3 regions of the Leclercia sp. LSNIH3 genome follow, and region 1 is predicted to be linked to each of the others. Evidence: predicted binding sites of a transcription regulator. Region 1 holds the regulator's gene; each other region holds the start of a gene.

Region 1 (3,208 bases):
TCAGCTATACCGTGCGTCAACTGGAGGAGTGGCTGGCAGTGCCGCTGTTTGAGCGTCGCCATCGCGATGTGGTTCTCACCCCGGCCGGGCTGTGGTTTCTGAAAGAGGGGCGGTCTGTTATCAAAAAAATGCAGATCACCCGCGAACAGTGTCAGCAGATCGCCAATGGCTGGCGGGGGCATATCTCTATTGCGGTGGACAACATTGTTCGTCCCGAGCGCACCCGCCAGATGATTGTCGATTTTTACCGCCACTTTTCTGACGTTGAGCTGCGGGTTTCTCAGGAGGTCTTCAACGGCGTCTGGGATGCGCTGGCAGACGGCAGGGTTGAGATGGCGATAGGTGCCACGCAGGCGATCCCGGTAGGTGGCCGCTATGCGTTCCGCGATATGGGAATGCTGAGCTGGTGCTGCGTGGTGGCCAGCCATCATCCTCTGGCTGCTCTGGACGGGCCGATCAGCGACGATATTCTGCGCAACTGGCCGTCGCTGGTACGAGAAGATACCTCCCGCTCACTGCCGAAACGGATCACCTGGCTGCTTGATAACCAGCGGCGAATTGTCGCGCCGGACTGGGAATCGTCCGCCACATGCCTCTCGGCAGGATTGTGCGTGGGCATGGTGCCGGTTCATTTTGCCCGCCCGCAAATAGCCAGCGGGAAATGGGTAGAGCTGGCGCTGGAGAATCCCTTCCCGGATGCGGCGTGCTGCCTGACCTGGCAACAAAACGATATGTCACCGGCCCTGGAATGGCTGCTGGATTATCTGGGAGACAGTGAAACGATGAACAGGGAGTGGCTGCGGGAGCCAGAGGTGCTGGCTCCCGGAGAAGATTAACGGCGATAGTCGCGGAACGGACCATCCGCAACGGAACGGCGTTCAATCAGGCGCGGATGCACTTCAATTGACTGGGACTCTTCGCGCTTGTTGACGATACGGTCCAGCAGCATGTTGAAGGCGGTCTCCCCCAGCGAATCTTTTGGCTGGTGGATGGTGGTCAACGCCGGGGTAAAGAAGCGCGCGTTGCGCACGTTATCATACCCGATCAGCGAAACGTCCTGCGGGACGCGCAGGCCCATCTCATCGGCGGCACAGAGCGCACCCATGGCCATAATATCCCCGCCACAGAAGATGGCAGTAGGGCGCGGGCTTTGGGAGAGGATCTGCTGCATTGCGCGGTAGCCGGACTCCGGTTCAAAGTCGCCCTGCACGATCCAGCTCTCTGGCACGGTAATCAACGCTTCTTCCATGGCTTTCATAAAGCCCGCCAGACGGCCGGCACCGGTGTTGCGCTCCAGCGCGCCCGGGATCACGCCGATTTCGCGGTGACCGCGTTCGATGAGGTAACGACCGGCCATGTAGCCGCCTTCAAAGGCGTTATCGATCACCGAGTCGGTGAAGTCGGCCTTCGCTTCGCCCCAGTCCATCACCACCATAGGAATATTGCGATACTCTTCCAGCATAGACAGCAGCGATTCTGGGTATTCGGAACACATCACCAGCAGACCATCGACGCGCTTTTGCGCCATCATCGACAGATAAGCCCGCTGTTTTTCGAGGCTGTTCCACGCGTTGCCGAGGATAAGGGTGTAGCCTTTCTGGAAGCAGTTCTTCTCTACCGCTTCAATGATTTCTGCGAAATAGGGCGCTTCGCTGCTGGTCGCCAGCAGGCCGATCGATTTCGTGTGATTGACCTTCAGACTGCGGGCCACGGCGCTAGGTGAGTAATGCAGCTCTTTAATGGCCGCCCAGACATTATTTCGGGTCTCTTCCGCGACAAAGCGGGTTTTGTTAATAACATGTGATACGGTTGTAGTGGAAACGTTTGCGCGTTTCGCCACGTCTTTAATTGTTGCCATCAGATGTCACTCCAGACCATATCTAAGCTCCTGAAAAACCGGTAGGTAAACGTTTGCCTTCACTCGCCCTAATTGCGCAATTTGAATTGCGGTACGCCGGGAAAACGACACAGGACGTCAGGAGGGGGTCAATGGCCGGTACGCTAATAAATTTAGCGTGGAATTTTGTCTTATCTTGGCCAAAAGGGGAAGAGCAAAAAACGATATCAATCTAAATCCAGCAAGATTTTTACCCTGAACTGTGTAAAAATGAGCAGGCTCACTCTTCATAGGGTGATTAAAAGGAGAAAAATTGATGAGTACCGATCTTAAGTTTTCGCTGATTACCACCATTATTGTTCTGAGTCTGATTGTCGCCAGCGGTCTGGTTGCGGCACTGCACTGATTGATGCGGGAGAGGCAGCTCTCCCTCGTTCCTTTACGCTGATTGTTACGCGCCCTGCAAAAATCTTTTGCTAAATTGTTAACTTCTCATTTTTTGTGATTGATGTCATGCTTTCGCCTTCATTGTTCTGTGTCGCCCGACGACACGGTGTCTGGAGTTGAAGTATGAGAATCAATTTTCCGCTGCTGGCCCTTGCCATCGGTGCCTTTGGTATTGGTACCACCGAATTTTCGCCGATGGGTCTGCTGCCGGTTATCGCCCGAGGGGTAGATGTTTCTATTCCCGCGGCAGGTATGCTGATCAGCGCCTATGCCATCGGGGTGATGGTGGGGGCACCGCTGATGACGCTGCTGCTGTCGCATCGGGGCCGCCGTAACGCCCTGATCTTCCTGATGGCGATCTTTACTGTCGGCAACGTGCTGTCGGCGCTCTCCCCGGACTACACCACCCTGATGCTGTCACGTATTCTGACCAGCCTGAACCATGGCGCATTCTTTGGCCTCGGATCGGTGGTGGCAGCCAGCGTGGTGCCAAAGCATAAGCAGGCCAGCGCCGTAGCCACCATGTTTATGGGGCTGACCATCGCCAATATTGGCGGCGTGCCTGCCGCAACCTGGATGGGTGAGGCGATTGGCTGGCGCATGTCCTTCCTGGCCACCGCGCTGCTGGGCGTGGTGTCGATGATGGCGTTGTTCTTCTCTCTGCCTTCTGGCGGTGCGGGTGAAAAGCCGGAAGTGCGCAAAGAGCTGGCGGTCCTGCTGCGTCCACAGGTGTTATCAGCCCTGCTGACCACCGTCCTGGGTGCCGGTGCGATGTTCACTCTTTATACTTATATTGCCCCGGTGCTGCATGACCTCAATCAGGCGACGCCAGCCTTTATCACCGCCATGCTGGTGCTGGTTGGCGTCGGTTTTTCCCTCGGCAACTATCTGGGCGGCAGGCTGGCTGATAAGTCCGTAACCGGC
Region 2 (3,208 bases), 1.8 Mb from region 1:
ACACGCGGCTCATCTGGCCTGCGCCTATCCCGATAGTCATGTTTTCTTTCGCGTAAACGATGGCATTGGATTTAACAAACTTCGCCACTTTCCAGCAGAACAATGCATCACGCAGTTCCTGTTCGGTTGGCTGACGTTTGCTGACTACGCGCAGGTCGGCTTCTGTCACCATACCCAGATCGCGATCCTGAACCAGCAGACCACCGTTGACACGTTTGAAGTCCAGGCCCGGAACACGCTCTGCCCACTGGCCGCAGGTCAGCACGCGAACGTTCTGTTTCGCCGCGGTGATTTTCAGAGCCTCTTCGGTAGCAGACGGGGCGATGATCACTTCAACAAACTGACGGGAGATGATCGCCTGAGCGGTTTCAGCATCCAGTTCGCGGTTGAAGGCAATAATGCCGCCGAACGCAGAGGTAGGGTCGGTTTTATACGCGCGATCGTAGGCATCCAGGATAGAGGTGCTTACCGCCACACCGCATGGGTTCGCGTGCTTGACGATCACGCAGGCTGGTTCGCTGAACTCCTTCACGCACTCCAGCGCCGCGTCGGTATCAGCGATGTTGTTATAGGAGAGCGCTTTGCCCTGAACCTGCTGTGCGGTAGCAACGGAGGCTTCTTTTACATCTTCTTCTATATAGAAGGCTGCCTGCTGGTGGCTGTTCTCACCGTAACGCATATCCTGCTTCTTAATGAAGTTCAGGTTTAAGGTGCGAGAGAAGCGACCAGAAGGGTCTTTGCTTTCGCCGTGATAGGCAGGTACCAGGCTACCGAAGTAGTTGGCGATCATGCTGTCGTAGGCGGCGGTATGTTCGAACGCTTTAATGGCAAGGTCAAAACGGGTGTCGAGATTCAGGGAGCCTTCGTTAGCGTCCATCTCTTTAATAATGGCGTCGTAGTCGCTGCTCTTTACTACGATGGCGACATCTTTATGGTTCTTGGCAGCGGAGCGCACCATGGTCGGGCCGCCGATATCGATATTCTCTACGGCGTCTTCCAGCGAGCAGCCTTCACGGGCAACGGTCTGGGCGAACGGATAGAGGTTAACGACAACCATGTCGATCGGCGCGATCCCATGCTGATCCATAATGCCGTCGTCCTGACCGCGACGACCCAGAATGCCGCCGTGAACTTTTGGGTGCAGGGTTTTGACGCGTCCATCCATCATTTCCGGGAAACCGGTGTAATCGGACACTTCGGTTACCGGCAGGCCTTTATCTGCTAACAGGCGAGCAGTACCGCCAGTGGACAGCAGCTCCACACCACGTGCAGAAAGTGCCTGAGCGAATTCGACGATACCGGCTTTATCAGAAACACTGAGCAGAGCGCGGCGGACTGGACGACGTTGTTGCATGGTAAATCCCCTGGATTTGACGATTACAGAGAGCGTTAGGTGAATTTTCTACATAAAAACTCAACTAACACACCTGGCAGGGCCTCTTTATTTAGCGCAAGCATTTTAACGAAAACGTTTGCGCAACGCTCGCACATTTTCACTTTTTCGTCGGGTTGTGGATAAGTCTGTTAATAATCAGGTGTAAGGCGGGGTTTTGCTGGGGAATGCAGCAGTCAGTCATTTTTCTGTCATTTAAGGGTTGCGGCCTGAAGAGAACTCCCTATAATGCGCCTCCATCGACACGGCAGATGTGAATCACTTCACACAAACAGCCGGGCCGGTTGAAGAGAAAAGCGTGAAATAATCGCTTGACTCTGAAAGAGGAAAGCGTAATATACGCCACCTCGCAACGGTGAGCGAAAGCCGCGTTGCACTGCTCTTTAACAATTTATCAGACAATCTGTGTGGGCACTCAAAGTGACATGGATTCTTAACGTCCTCGGACGAAAAATGAATACCAAGTCTCTGAGTGAACATACGTAATTCATTACGAAGTTTAATTCACGAGCATCAAACTTAAATTGAAGAGTTTGATCATGGCTCAGATTGAACGCTGGCGGCAGGCCTAACACATGCAAGTCGAACGGTAGCACAGAGAGCTTGCTCTCGGGTGACGAGTGGCGGACGGGTGAGTAATGTCTGGGAAACTGCCTGATGGAGGGGGATAACTACTGGAAACGGTAGCTAATACCGCATAACGTCGCAAGACCAAAGAGGGGGACCTTCGGGCCTCTTGCCATCAGATGTGCCCAGATGGGATTAGCTAGTAGGTGGGGTAATGGCTCACCTAGGCGACGATCCCTAGCTGGTCTGAGAGGATGACCAGCCACACTGGAACTGAGACACGGTCCAGACTCCTACGGGAGGCAGCAGTGGGGAATATTGCACAATGGGCGCAAGCCTGATGCAGCCATGCCGCGTGTATGAAGAAGGCCTTCGGGTTGTAAAGTACTTTCAGCGGGGAGGAAGGTGTTGTGGTTAATAACCACAGCAATTGACGTTACCCGCAGAAGAAGCACCGGCTAACTCCGTGCCAGCAGCCGCGGTAATACGGAGGGTGCAAGCGTTAATCGGAATTACTGGGCGTAAAGCGCACGCAGGCGGTCTGTCAAGTCGGATGTGAAATCCCCGGGCTCAACCTGGGAACTGCATTCGAAACTGGCAGGCTAGAGTCTTGTAGAGGGGGGTAGAATTCCAGGTGTAGCGGTGAAATGCGTAGAGATCTGGAGGAATACCGGTGGCGAAGGCGGCCCCCTGGACAAAGACTGACGCTCAGGTGCGAAAGCGTGGGGAGCAAACAGGATTAGATACCCTGGTAGTCCACGCCGTAAACGATGTCGACTTGGAGGTTGTTCCCTTGAGGAGTGGCTTCCGGAGCTAACGCGTTAAGTCGACCGCCTGGGGAGTACGGCCGCAAGGTTAAAACTCAAATGAATTGACGGGGGCCCGCACAAGCGGTGGAGCATGTGGTTTAATTCGATGCAACGCGAAGAACCTTACCTACTCTTGACATCCAGAGAACTTAGCAGAGATGCTTTGGTGCCTTCGGGAACTCTGAGACAGGTGCTGCATGGCTGTCGTCAGCTCGTGTTGTGAAATGTTGGGTTAAGTCCCGCAACGAGCGCAACCCTTATCCTTTGTTGCCAGCGGTTAGGCCGGGAACTCAAAGGAGACTGCCAGTGATAAACTGGAGGAAGGTGGGGATGACGTCAAGTCATCATGGCCCTTACGAGTAGGGCTACACACGTGCTACAATGGCGCATACAAAGAGAAGCGACCTCGCGAGAGCAAGCGGACCTCATAAAGTGCGTC
Region 3 (3,208 bases), 940 kb from region 1:
CCCGCGATTGCGGCATGACCCTGCTGGCAGAAGAGACCGTTCTCGACCTGTATGGCCGCAACATTCTGATCATGCATGGCGACACGCTCTGCACCGACGATACCGGTTATCTGGCGTTTCGCGCCAAAGTGCATACCCCCTGGATCCAGACCCTGTTTCTCGCCCTGCCGCTGTTTATCCGCAGCCGCATCGCCGCGAAGATGCGCGCCGGGAGCAAAGCCGCCAACAGCAGCAAATCCATGACCATCATGGATGTGAATCCGCAGGCCGTCGCCAGCGTGATGGCAAAACACCAGGTTCAGTGGCTGATCCATGGCCATACCCATCGCCCGTATATGCACGACCTGACCGTCAACGATAAACCCGCCCATCGCGTGGTGTTAGGGGCCTGGCATACCGAAGGTTCGATGATCAAGGTCACGCCGGATGGCGTAGAGCTGACCGCTTTCCCGTTCTAAAATCCCCCCGCCTGAAATTCATTCAATTTTTTTGAACTGTAACCGCAAATTGTTTTGATTTTAATCACACTTTGGTCGGCCTATGATTACTCACATCAGGGCAACAACGCCCTATCCCAAACAAAAACGCTTAAGGAATACGACCATGAAATCCATCAAAACTTTCGTTGCAGTTGCCGCTCTGTCTCTGATCTCTTTCGGTTCTTTTGCGCAGAGCATCAGCACCACCGCCTCTACCCTTGACCGTGCCGAAGCCAATATCGCCGCGCAGGCTGCTAAAGAAGGCGCTGCTTACAAAATCACCAGCGCCCAGTTCGACAACCGCGTGCACATGACCGCTGAACTGACCAAATAATTTAACTGATTGCCGTGCCGCCAGATAACACACCCGCGACAGCGACAATACGATGAAGAAGGAAAAGAGAATGAAAAATATCAGCATCGTCAGCGCCCTGCTGCTGGCCGCAACACTTTCATCTGGCGCAATGGCTGCAGCGCATCCTGTTTCCACACCGGAGGCGGGTTCGAATATCGACACGGCGATCCATCACAATCATATTGATGTGAACCATGCCTTCGACAAAGAGAACCTGACCGCAGGCAATCTCCTGTAAAAAGGGTTCAGGTATCCTGTGAAAGACCGCCGAAAGGCGGTCTTTTTTATTGCAGCAAGAGACCGACTTTGGCTGAAGTTTTAGCCGCGCAACCGTTTTCCTTGCCTGTGTATCGTGCTATTCTCTGTCACCTCAAAAGCCGAGAGTTGTGCACCACAGGAGTTTTAAGACGCATGTCTTCCAGCAATAATCCGGCGCGTGTCGCCATCGTGATGGGGTCCAAAAGCGACTGGGCTACCATGCAGTTCGCCGCCGAAATCTTTGACATCCTGAATGTTCCTCACCACGTTGAAGTGGTTTCCGCACACCGCACCCCCGATAAACTGTTCAGCTTCGCCGAAGGTGCGGAAGAGAACGGCTATCAGGTGATTATTGCCGGTGCCGGCGGGGCCGCGCATCTGCCCGGCATGATTGCCGCCAAAACCCTGGTGCCGGTGCTCGGCGTCCCGGTACAAAGCGCTGCCCTGAGCGGTGTCGATAGCCTCTACTCCATCGTGCAGATGCCGCGCGGCATCCCGGTGGGCACTTTGGCGATTGGCAAAGCGGGTGCCGCTAACGCCGCCCTGCTGGCGGCACAGATCCTGGCGACGCACGATAAAGAACTGCATCAGCGTCTGGTCGCATGGCGTACCGCCCAGACCGACGAGGTGCTGGAGAACCCGGATCCGCGAGGTGCGGCATGAAGCAGGTTTGCGTCCTCGGTAACGGTCAGTTAGGCCGGATGCTGCGTCAGGCCGGTGAACCACTGGGTATCGCCGTCTGGCCGGTCGGGCTGGATGATGAACCCGAAGCCGTACCGTTCCAGCAAAGCGTGATCACCGCAGAGATTGAGCGCTGGCCAGAGACCCCGTTAACCCGGGAGCTGGCGCGTCATAATGCCTTCGTTAACCGCGACGTCTTCCCGATCATTGCCGACCGTCTGACGCAAAAACAGCTGTTCGACAATCTGCACCTCGCTACCGCTCCGTGGCAGCTGCTGACGGAGAAAGGCCAGTGGCCTGACGTCTTTGCCACGCTGGGTGAACTGGCGATCGTCAAGCGCCGCGTTGGCGGCTACGACGGACGCGGCCAGTGGCGTCTGCGCGCCGGTGAAACCGACCAACTGCCGGATGAGTGCTATGGCGAGTGCATCGTTGAGCAGGGCATTAACTTCAGCGGTGAAGTGTCGCTGGTGGGTGCCCGCGCCCACGACGGCAGCACCGTCTTTTATCCCCTGACCCACAACCTGCATCAGGACGGCATTCTGCGCACCAGCGTGGTCTTCCCGCAGGCCAATGCGGCCCAGCAGGCACAGGCCGAAAGCATGCTCTCGGCCATTATGCAGGAGCTGGGCTACGTTGGCGTGATGGCGATGGAGTGCTTCGTCACTCCTGAAGGTCTTCTGATCAACGAGCTGGCACCGCGCGTGCACAACAGCGGCCACTGGACGCAAAACGGCGCTTCCATCAGCCAGTTTGAACTGCACCTGCGCGCCATCACCGGCCTGCCGCTGCCGCCGCCGGTGGTCAATAGCCCGTCAGTGATGATCAACCTGATCGGCACCGATCTGAACTATGACTGGCTGAAACTCCCGCTGGTGCATCTGCACTGGTACGACAAAGAAGTGCGTCCGGGTCGTAAGGTTGGCCATCTCAACCTGAACGACGGCGATATCCCTCGCCTGAGCGCGACGCTGGAAGCCATCGTGCCTCTGCTGCCGCCGGAGTACGCAAGCGGCATCGCCTGGGCGCAGGCAACACTCCGCTAAGCCCCACCGCCGGGGAGTTGCTATTCCCCTTCCCCGGCGTAAAATCCTGCCCATCGCTGTTTTGAGGGATCCTTATGAACGATGGGACGGACTACCGCGCCATACTTGCCGCCGACACGCCGTTAATCGACGTGCGTGCGCCCGTGGAATTTACCCAGGGTGCCATGCCTGCGGCAATCAACCTGCCATTAATGAATAACGACGAACGCGCCGCCGTGGGCACTTGCTATAAACGCCAGGGGCCGGAGGCAGCGCTGGCGCTCGGCCATCGTCTGGTAAGCGGCGAGACGCGCGAGCAGCGGCTCGAAGCCTGGCGCACCGCCTGCCTTGCGCAACCTCAGGGCTATCTCTGCTGCGCCCGGGGCGGGCAGCGCTCGCACATTGTGCAG

The links. Region 1 encodes PurR, which represses purine synthesis genes. Its sites were predicted from a motif close to CANGCAAACGTTTGCNTG; they were not measured.
Region 2: purH (bifunctional phosphoribosylaminoimidazolecarboxamide formyltransferase/IMP cyclohydrolase) is a predicted target of PurR. The motif match lies at 1,462-1,479, and genes of this name have one in related genera.
Region 3: purE (5-(carboxyamino)imidazole ribonucleotide mutase) is a predicted target of PurR. The motif match lies at 1,158-1,175, and genes of this name have one in related genera.

What each region holds. Positions count from the first base shown of each region.
Region 1 is NZ_CP026387.1:335,606-338,813, reverse strand. Features, by position in the region: gene punR (DNA-binding transcriptional activator PunR) at 1-836, shown strand, start outside; gene purR (HTH-type transcriptional repressor PurR) at 833-1,858, opposite strand; gene cydH (cytochrome bd-I oxidase subunit CydH) at 2,154-2,243, shown strand; gene C3F35_RS01640 (MFS transporter) at 2,408-3,208, shown strand, end outside.
Region 2 is NZ_CP026387.1:2,181,856-2,185,063, reverse strand. Features, by position in the region: gene purH (bifunctional phosphoribosylaminoimidazolecarboxamide formyltransferase/IMP cyclohydrolase) at 1-1,354, opposite strand, end outside; rRNA gene C3F35_RS10550 (16S ribosomal RNA) at 1,915-3,208, shown strand, end outside.
Region 3 is NZ_CP026387.1:1,273,922-1,277,129, forward strand. Features, by position in the region: gene lpxH (UDP-2,3-diacylglucosamine diphosphatase) at 1-458, shown strand, start outside; gene C3F35_RS06220 (YdgH/BhsA/McbA-like domain containing protein) at 604-813, shown strand; gene C3F35_RS06225 (hypothetical protein) at 884-1,072, shown strand; gene purE (5-(carboxyamino)imidazole ribonucleotide mutase) at 1,246-1,755, shown strand; gene purK (5-(carboxyamino)imidazole ribonucleotide synthase) at 1,752-2,819, shown strand; gene mnmH (tRNA 2-selenouridine(34) synthase MnmH) at 2,894-3,208, shown strand, end outside.